DNA from 4 places in the Pseudomonas sp. S2_C11 genome. Region 1 is predicted to be linked to each of the others. Evidence: predicted binding sites of a transcription regulator. Region 1 holds the regulator's gene; each other region holds the start of a gene.
The links. Region 1 encodes FliA, which starts transcription of late flagellar genes. Its sites were predicted from a motif close to CTAAAGTTTNNNNNNNNNNNGCCGNTAA; they were not measured.

Region 1 (2,201 bases):
TCCATAGCTCCCCCGCGCATTCATCAGCCGATGCGTTCGAAAATCTTCTCGATTTTGTCTTTCAACGCTTGAGCCGTGAAAGGTTTGACTACGTAACCGTTCACACCGGCCTGAGCGGCCTCGATGATCTGCTCGCGCTTGGCTTCAGCAGTCACCATCAACACCGGGAGGTGCTTGAGTTTCTCATCGGCGCGCACGTGACGCAGCAGGTCGATACCGGTCATGCCCGGCATGTTCCAGTCCGTTACCAGAAAGTCGATGCTGCCGCTGTTGAGCACCGGAATGGCAGTGGTGCCATCGTCGGCCTCGACGGTGTTGGTGAACCCAAGATCGCGCAGCAGGTTCTTGATGATCCGCCGCATCGTTGAGAAGTCATCAACGATGAGGATTTTCATGTCTTTGTTCAATTCGACCTCCAAGCAGTCTTAAACGCGCCCAGCACCTGGACGCGCCACTTCAATCAATCGGCGCAGCACTTAAAGTTTGTCTGGAGCACAACGGATCGAGACCGGCGCCGCTTATCACCGCACCAGCCTCGTTTCGCAGTGTCCCCACACTGCCTTCAGCGCGCTCGCCACTCCCCCAAACGCCCCCGCAGACGGGCCGCGCACTGGCTGTGTAACTGGCTGACCCGCGATTCACTGACGCCAAGGACTTCACCGATTTCCTTGAGGTTCAGCTCTTCGTCGTAGTACAGCGCCAACACCAGTCGCTCACGCTCCGGCAAATTGGCAATCGCGTCCGCCAGCGCCGCCTGAAAGCGTTCATCTTCCAGATCGCGTGACGGCTCCATATGAGCACTGGCGCCATCCTCGTGCAGCCCTTCGTGTTCGCCGTCCTGCAAGAGGTCGTCGAAACTGAACAGGCGACTGCCCAAGGTGTCATTCAGAATCCCGTAGTAATCGTCGAGACTCAATTGGAGTTCGGCCGCAACCTCGTGATCTTTAGCGTCACGGCCGGTTTTAGCTTCAATCGAGCGAATCGCGTCGCTGACCATCCTGGTATTACGGTGAACCGAGCGTGGTGCCCAATCCCCTTTGCGCACTTCATCGAGCATCGCGCCGCGGATTCGAATGCCCGCGTACGTTTCGAAACTGGCGCCTTTGCTGGCGTCGTATTTGGTCGAGACTTCCAGCAAACCGATCATCCCGGCCTGGATCAGGTCTTCGACCTGCACGCTGGCCGGCAGGCGCGCCAGCAAGTGATAGGCAATGCGCTTGACCAGTGGCGCGTAACGCTCGATCAATTCGTATTGCGCGTCACGCGCCGACTTTTTGTAAAGATTCATGCCACTGGCGGTCATATCACAGGCCCTGCGGTTTGCTGCACGAGACGCTCGACGAAAAATTCCAGATGCCCGCGCGGGTTGGCGGGCAGCGGCCAGGTATCGACCTTCTGGGCGATGGCTTTGAAGGCCAGTGCGCACTTGGAACGGGGAAAGGCTTCGTAGACGGCGCGCTGCTTCTGCACTGCCTTGCGCACGCTTTCGTCGTATGGCACGGCGCCGACGTATTGTAGGGCGACGTCGAGGAAGCGATCCGTGACCTTGGTCAACTTGGCGAACAGGTTGCGCCCTTCTTGCGGGCTCTGCGCCATGTTGGCCAGCACGCGGAAGCGGTTCATGCCGTAGTCGCGGTTGAGCAACTTGATCAGCGCGTAAGCGTCGGTGATCGAAGTCGGCTCGTCGCAGACCACCAGCAACACCTCTTGCGCGGCACGAACGAAACTGACTACCGAGTCACCAATACCCGCAGCGGTGTCGATCACCAGCACGTCGAGATTGTCGCCGATGTCGCTGAACGCCTGGATCAGGCCGGCATGTTGCGCCGGGCTCAGGTGCACCATGCTCTGCGTGCCGGAGGCCGCCGGCACGATGCGAATCCCGCCCGGGCCTTGCAACAGCACGTCGCGCAGTTCGCAACGGCCTTCGATAACGTCGGCCAGTGTGCGCTTGGGTGTCAGCCCCAGCAGAACGTCGACGTTCGCCAGGCCCAGGTCGGCGTCCAGCAGCATGACCCGACGGCCAAGCTCTGCCAGCGCCAGCGACAAGTTCACTGACACGTTAGTCTTGCCGACGCCACCTTTGCCGCCGGTCACCGCGATCACCTGTACGGGATGCATGCTGCCCATGTTATTTCTTTACCTTGTCTTGCATAGACGGAGGCCACATTACTGGCTGCGCGTTCCTGATCGGAACAATG
Region 2 (2,201 bases), 2.7 Mb from region 1:
GGTCCCGCTGGCGTCGTAAAGCGCTGGCGGCTCACCGCCGGTGAGGATCTTCAGTTGATTGGCCGTGGTCGCCTGCTGGATCTGGATCGACTGGCCATTCTTGACGTTGGCAGCCTGGCACTGGGCGATCAGCGCGGTCAGGGCATCGCCCTGGGTCAGCAACTGGTCGCCAATGCTCGACTGGCTGGCCAGTTGCTCAAGGCCTGTGCGATCGGTCGGCAGGTTGAGGCTGGCGAGGATTTCGCTGCGCTTGCGGCCATGCTGCTCGAGCAGAATGATCAACGCTTGCTTGGTCGCCAGAATTTCTTCCAGCAACGGCATGTCGCGACCATGCAAAGCGAGGGATTCGGTTTGCAATAACTCCAGCAATTGTTGCGCTGGAGCAAAGTCGTCGTTGATCAGTTGCAATAAGTTAGTGTCGTGCATGGCTGGCCTTGGGGTTTAAGCGTCCAAAAGCCTGGCGCCGGCAAAAGCCTAGCGCTGGGCTTCGAAGTTGAGCAGTTTGCTGGCTACACGGTTGCTGTCGACTTTATAGCTGCCATCGGCAATCGCGGCTTTCAACTCGGCCACACGGGCTTTGTCGACAGCAGGCTGATCGCGCAGCTTGTCAGTGACCTTCTGCAACTGTTGAGCCTCATTGCTGAGGTGTACCGACTCCCCGCTTTTGGCGACATTGGCCTGTTCGGCCTGGGTATTCAGCGGCGCGGAGGGGCTGTTTTCAGCGCTTTCCTTGGCGTTGCTGGTACGTGTGCTGCCGGTTAGTGACGAGGAACTGTTCAATCGGTTGAAATCGATAACCATGATAAAAAACCTCTGGGAATTTGGACGCTTGCCATGTTTTCGGCTATCCCCTGAAAAACTTTAGGCCCAATCAACCATAAGCTTGCATGCGCCGTTGCGAGACCTGCTGCGGCACAGTTTAGGGAAGCGACGGGATCGGCGCCAGTTTTCTCCACAGGGCTTTTACATGGCCACTTCGACCTGTCCCGGCGCAATCACCTGCGCCTTGATAACTCTTTGAGAATTAAGGTTTTTTACTCGAATCTGTTCTTTCATTCCGCCATTGGAGAGCGCTTCCCCCGGCATGCGTACGGCAAGGGTGCCGCTGCGCGCAGTGATCACCACCTGGTCACCCTTGCGGACCACTTCGGCCTGTTCCAGATGCACCAGAGTTATGACCTGATCGGCGACCGTTGGTCGGGTAAGTTTCTGCCCGATCGCTTCGTCGACGGAGGTCAGGAAACCCTGGTTGATCGTGCTGACGTCGCGCTCGCGCAAGGTCACATCCTGCGGCTCGATAATGCCGGCGCGTTTCAGCGGACGAGTGGTCGTCACGATCTCGCGAAACAGGCGGACTTGAGCGGGTACGAACACCGTCCAGGGCGAACTGCCTTCGCAGCGAACCTTCACCGTGACGCGGCCCAGCGGGCGTGCCGGGCTCTCCAGCGTGGCTGTCAATTCCTTGTCGCACATGGGCATGCGCATGCGCGGGTCGAGCTGGTTGACTTCGATTTCGTAGCGGCCTTCGGTTTGACTGGAAGCCAAATAGTCTTCTACGGTGAATTCAAGAAAGCCCTGAGTCACGCCGATAAGCATATCAGGCAAGGTAACCGCATCTGCATGGGCAGGACTGCCAGCAAGCAAGCAGCAAACGGCGGACACCGCGCAAAGCCCTTTGCGAAGGGAAGATGTCAGGCGTCGGGAAAATGTCGTTTGAGCGTTCATACGAGTTAAAAAGCAAGCGCCGTGCCGTTTAGCAATGAATGTGCGTCGCAACAACACTTGGCGTTGGTGTAGGAGTCTGGGCATGGCTGGTGTAATGGATTCGGTGAACCAGCGCACGCAACTGGTAGGGCAGAATCGCCTCGAGCTGCTGTTGTTCCGTCTCGACGGGCCGCAGCTCTATGGGATCAACGTGTTCAAGGTACGGGAAGTGTTGCAATGCCCGTCCCTGACGTTGATGCCCAAATCCAGTCCTGTCGTGTGCGGGGTAGCGAATATACGGGGAGCGACCATTCCGATCCTGGATCTGGCAATGGCAACGGGCTCCGGTGCGTTGAAAGACAAGAACAGTCCGTTCGTGATCATCACGGAGTACAACACCAAGACCCAGGGTTTCCTGGTCCGCTCGGTGGAGCGCATCGTCAACATGAACTGGGAAGAGATCCATCCGCCACCCAAGGGTACCGGTCGCGATCACT
Region 3 (2,201 bases), 1.2 Mb from region 1:
GGCAAAGTCGGCGAAGGCGATTTTCCACGCCCCGCCGTGGTGCCCGGCGGCAATGCGCTTGACGCGCTTGACGATGATCGGCTGATTATTTTCCATGACTTAGCGACCGCGAACCGCTTGTTCCAGCTCGGCGAAGCTTGGACGGTGCGCCGGGTACAGAACCTTGCGCCCGAACTCGACCGCCAGCGACGGCGGCATGCCGGACGCCGAAGCCACCAGCGAGGCCTTGATGGCTTCGTAGACGTTGAGCTCTTCCTTGGCATCGTGGGCCAGGGAATGCGCCAGCGGACCGAAGAAACCGTACGCCGCGAGAATACCGAAGAAGGTACCGACCAGTGCCGCACCCACGTGCAGACCGATCGACGCCTGGTCACCCTCACCCAGCGAGGCCATGGTCACCACGATACCGAGTACCGCCGCAACGATACCGAAACCGGGCATGCCGTCGGCGATGCCGTTGACCGCGTGCGATGGGTGCTCGAGGTCTTCCTTGAGGCTGTACAGTTCCATGTCGAACAGGCCTTCCAGTTCGTGCGGAGCCATGTTGCCGGAGGACATGATGCGCAGGTAATCGCAGACGAACGCGGTCATGCGTTCATCCTTGAGCACCGCCGGGTACTTGGCGAAGATCGGGCTCGCGGCGGCATCTTCGATGTCGCCTTCGATCGCCATCATGCCTTCACGGCGGCTCTTGTTGAGGATTTCGTAGATCAGCCCGAGCACTTCCAGGTAGAAGGTGTGGGTGAAGCGCGAACCGAACATGCTCAGGGATTTCTTGAGCACGTGCATCGTCATGTAACCGGGGTTGGCCTGGAGAAATGCGCCGAGGGCCGCACCGCCGATGATCATCACCTCGAAGGGCTGGATCAGAGCGGCAATCTTGCCGTGGGAGAGCACGTATCCGCCGAGCACGCTCGCGAATACGACGATGATGCCGATAATTTTAGCCATAGGTAGAAGGTACTTGTTTAAGTCGGGTTCAAGGTCATATTCGGAAGTTAAAAAATCTCTTCTTCTACTTATCGGCAAAACTGCGCCAGACTATAGCCAGTTCAGGCGAAAAGCCAATTTAGCCCATGCCGGGCGCGTCTACAGTCAGTGAAGATCTCGTCCAGACATGGCTAATGAAACGAACATTCCATCGGTAATACCGACCACGCTCCAGGCTTGGGTCAAGCTGCTCGACAGCGTCCGCCTGCCCGTACCACAAGAGGCTCACGACAAAGTCTGCCGGGCGATCCGCGACAATCGCAGCTCGCTGCGCGACATCGCCGATCTGATGCAGGACAGCCCGGCGCTGGCCTTGAGCGTCATCCGTGAGGCGAATCGTCACACCCACGGCACCATGGCCGCGCCGGCGGAAAATCTTGAGGTGGCAATCAATCGCCTGGGCCTTGCCCGCACCGAAGAATTGCTCGCGCGCCTGCCCGCCGAACCGCACCGGCAAATCCCCAAGGGTTTGCGCCAATTGCAACTGATCAGCCAGCACGCGACACAACAGGCCAACGGTTTTTTTGCCAGTCGCCTCGCGCGGCTGTGGCAGGACATTCATTGGGGCAGCTTGCTGTTTTTGTCGCCGCTGTGGCCCTTGGCACTGACGTATCCGCAGTTGCTCGAGGAGTGGGAACTGCGCGTGATCCACAAGGGCGAGTCGGCACGTGTGGTCGAAAAGCAATTGTTCGGCGTGCGCCTGTTGAAGATCGCCGAGGCACTGGTCCACGCCTGGCATCTGCCGATCTGGGTCGAGCAAGGCTACAAATTGCTGCTCAGCGAACAACGCGAACTGGTCAAAGTGCTGCGCATCGCCCGCGACAGCGAGCACCCACTGCGCCAGCAGAATCGCCTCGACGATGACCCGACATTGCGCCGCTGGCTCAACCAGCCGGCGAATACCGTGCTGCTGGCCAATGGGCTGGCGCTGTCGGCGCAACAGGCCTGGGACAGTCCGCACAGCAAGCGCTGGCAGTACCTGACCAGCCTCTATCTGCAGATTTCCATGGACGAAGTGCAGCAACAGTTGCACCAGCAAGCGGCGAACAGCGCGCGTCAGCATGCGATGCCTGATTTATGGCACCCGGCGGTTTCGCTGATCTGGCCGTGGGGCACTCGTCGCTTGCCGGCCGGCATGCTCCCGGCCGCAGCGCCGAATGCGGATGACTTGGGCCAGTGGCGTCGGCAATGCGCCGAACTCCTCGCCGAGC
Region 4 (2,201 bases), 2.7 Mb from region 1:
CTGCGTGATGGAATGGATGGTGGTCTGCATGACCTTTTCACCCTGCTGCGCCGACTGATCGGCATCGTCCGCAGCACGCGCGGCATCGGCGGCGTGACGGGCGACTTCCTGCGCCGTGGCGGACATTTCATTCATCGCCGTGGCCACTTGATCCGTGCGGTTGAATTGCTCGCTGGTGCCGCCGGCCATGGTCGTGGCAATGGCGTTCAACTCGCCGCTGGCGCTGTCCAGATCACCGGCGCTGCGTTGCAAGCGAGTGAAGGTGTCCGCCAGAAAATCGCGCAGAGTGTTCGCTGCGGCGGCGAGGTTGCCCAGCTCATCGCGACGCTCGCTGACAACACGTTCAGCCAACTGGCCACGGCTCAAGCGGGTGACGTAATCGATGAGGTTGCGGATCGGTTCGATCAGGTTGCGGCTGACCAGCCACAGGCTCAGCAGACCGATCAACAAGCCTGACGCGAGCATCACCAACAGCCCCAGCCACACGGTGCGCTCAGCGCTGGCACTGATCAACGCCGATTGCGCGGTGCCCTGCTCGCGCAGTTCGGCAACCAATGCACTCATCTGCTCGCTGGTGGCGCGGTCGACGCCTTTGACAGCTGCGTCGCCAGCGCTCGGATCACCACCGGCAGCCACGTAGGCATCGCGGCCTTTCTGGTAGGCAGTACCCAACTGGCGATGCTCGTCGCGCAAGCGTTCGATGCGGGATTTGAGATTGGCCTCGATGCCTTTTTGGCTGGCGAGTTCGCCGAGAATGTTCTGCACGTCGCGCTGACGCTCTTCGAACTGGCTCCAGTATTTCGCCAGATCCGCTGGTTGCTTGCCGCGCAGCAGAACGTTTTTCCACTCTTGCACCTGCACCTTGAATTGCAGGTTGGCTTCATCGATCAGTTGCGAAGTGTGCAGCGGGCCGGCGATCAACTGGCTGTAGCTTTGCACGCCGTTGGAGAGGAAATGAAAGCAGGCCAGAGCGATCAACAGCATCGCCAGCAGACTGCCGCTCAACAGGGCGAGAATTTGCGCTCTCAGGGATTTTTGCAGCATTGCAAGGTACTCGAAGCAGGGATGAGGCACGCCCGAACGGACGTGAAAAATGGCCGGACTTCCCTGTCGACGTACCATGACCAAGGCCAATGGCGCGCAACCTAACTCACCTGTGATCGGCATGCCAGAGCCTTCCTTGAGAAACTTCCGACAGCCGGTAACGCTTTGATTTGCAGTCACTTTGCTGTCACAAAACGGTCATGTGAGCTTGCGATGATGCCGCTCCGGTGGACCTGAAAATCCTGCCCCAGACACCCTCCTCGCAGCGAGCCGCCATGAACCACAGCCTCGATATCAGCCATCGCGACCCGGACCTGTTTGGCTTGCTCTACGGCTTTCGTTTTCTGCCCGGGGAGCGCGGGCGCGAGATCGATTCGGCGACGGCGTTGCGCTGTTTGCAGGATGACGGTGAGAGCGATGAATTTCTCTGGCTGCACCTGAACCTGGCCCACGCCGCGTGCGAGCGCTGGATGAAAAGTCATCTGCAATTGCCCGAGGAATTTTTCGAGGCGTTGCACGAAGGTTCGCGTTCGACACGCATCGAGCATGTCGATTCGGCGCTGCTGGCGGTGGTCAACGATGTGGTGTTCAACCTCAGCAGCATGGTCTCCTCCGACGTGTCGACGCTGTGGGTCTGCGTGCGCAGCAAACTGATCGTCAGCGCGCGCCTGCAACCGCTGCATTCGGTAGATAAATTGCGCTCGTCGGTAAAGGCCGGCGAGTGCTTTCGCTCGCCCTCGGAATTGCTCGTGCATCTGCTGCGCGATCAAGGTGAGGTGCTGACGCAGATCGTGCGCAAGACCAGCCTGAGTGTCGATCAGGTCGAAGACGAATTGCTGTCTTCACGCCTGTCGACCAACCGCGCCGAACTTGGCGCCAACCGTCGCGTGCTGGTGCGACTGCAACGGCTGCTGGCGTTGGAGCCGGGGTCGTTGCTGCGCCTGCTCAACCGCCCGCCGCCATGGTTGCAGAAGGAGGACGTCAAGGAGTTGCGCAAATCCACCGAGGAGTTTGCGCTGATCATCAACGACCTCACCGCCCTCGGCGAACGCATCAAACTGTTGCAGGAAGAAATCGCCACCAACCTCAACGAACAAAGCAACCGCACGCTGTTCACCCTGACGGTGGTGACGGTGCTGGCCTTGCCGATCAACATC

Region 2: a site for FliA is predicted at 838-865, ahead of flgM (flagellar biosynthesis anti-sigma factor FlgM). Genes of this name have one in related genera too.
Region 3: a site for FliA is predicted at 1,020-1,047, ahead of motA (flagellar motor stator protein MotA). Genes of this name have one in related genera too.
Region 4: a site for FliA is predicted at 1,158-1,185, ahead of AB4N48_RS04465 (methyl-accepting chemotaxis protein). Genes of this name have one in related genera too.

What each region holds. Positions count from the first base shown of each region.
Region 1 covers NZ_CP162765.1:3,693,901-3,696,101, forward strand. The annotation lists gene AB4N48_RS16690 (protein phosphatase CheZ) at 1-5, opposite strand, end outside; gene AB4N48_RS16695 (chemotaxis response regulator CheY) at 24-395, opposite strand; gene fliA (RNA polymerase sigma factor FliA) at 563-1,303, opposite strand; gene fleN (flagellar synthesis regulator FleN) at 1,300-2,130, opposite strand.
Region 2 covers NZ_CP162765.1:1,022,721-1,024,921, forward strand. The annotation lists gene AB4N48_RS04750 (flagella synthesis protein FlgN) at 1-426, opposite strand, end outside; gene flgM (flagellar biosynthesis anti-sigma factor FlgM) at 475-801, opposite strand; gene flgA (flagellar basal body P-ring formation chaperone FlgA) at 964-1,725, opposite strand; gene AB4N48_RS04765 (chemotaxis protein CheV) at 1,808-2,201, shown strand, end outside.
Region 3 covers NZ_CP162765.1:4,853,501-4,855,701, forward strand. The annotation lists gene motB (flagellar motor protein MotB) at 1-96, opposite strand, end outside; gene motA (flagellar motor stator protein MotA) at 100-951, opposite strand; gene AB4N48_RS21890 (HDOD domain-containing protein) at 1,118-2,201, shown strand, end outside.
Region 4 covers NZ_CP162765.1:956,638-958,838, reverse strand. The annotation lists gene AB4N48_RS04465 (methyl-accepting chemotaxis protein) at 1-1,044, opposite strand, end outside; gene AB4N48_RS04460 (transporter) at 1,320-2,201, shown strand, end outside.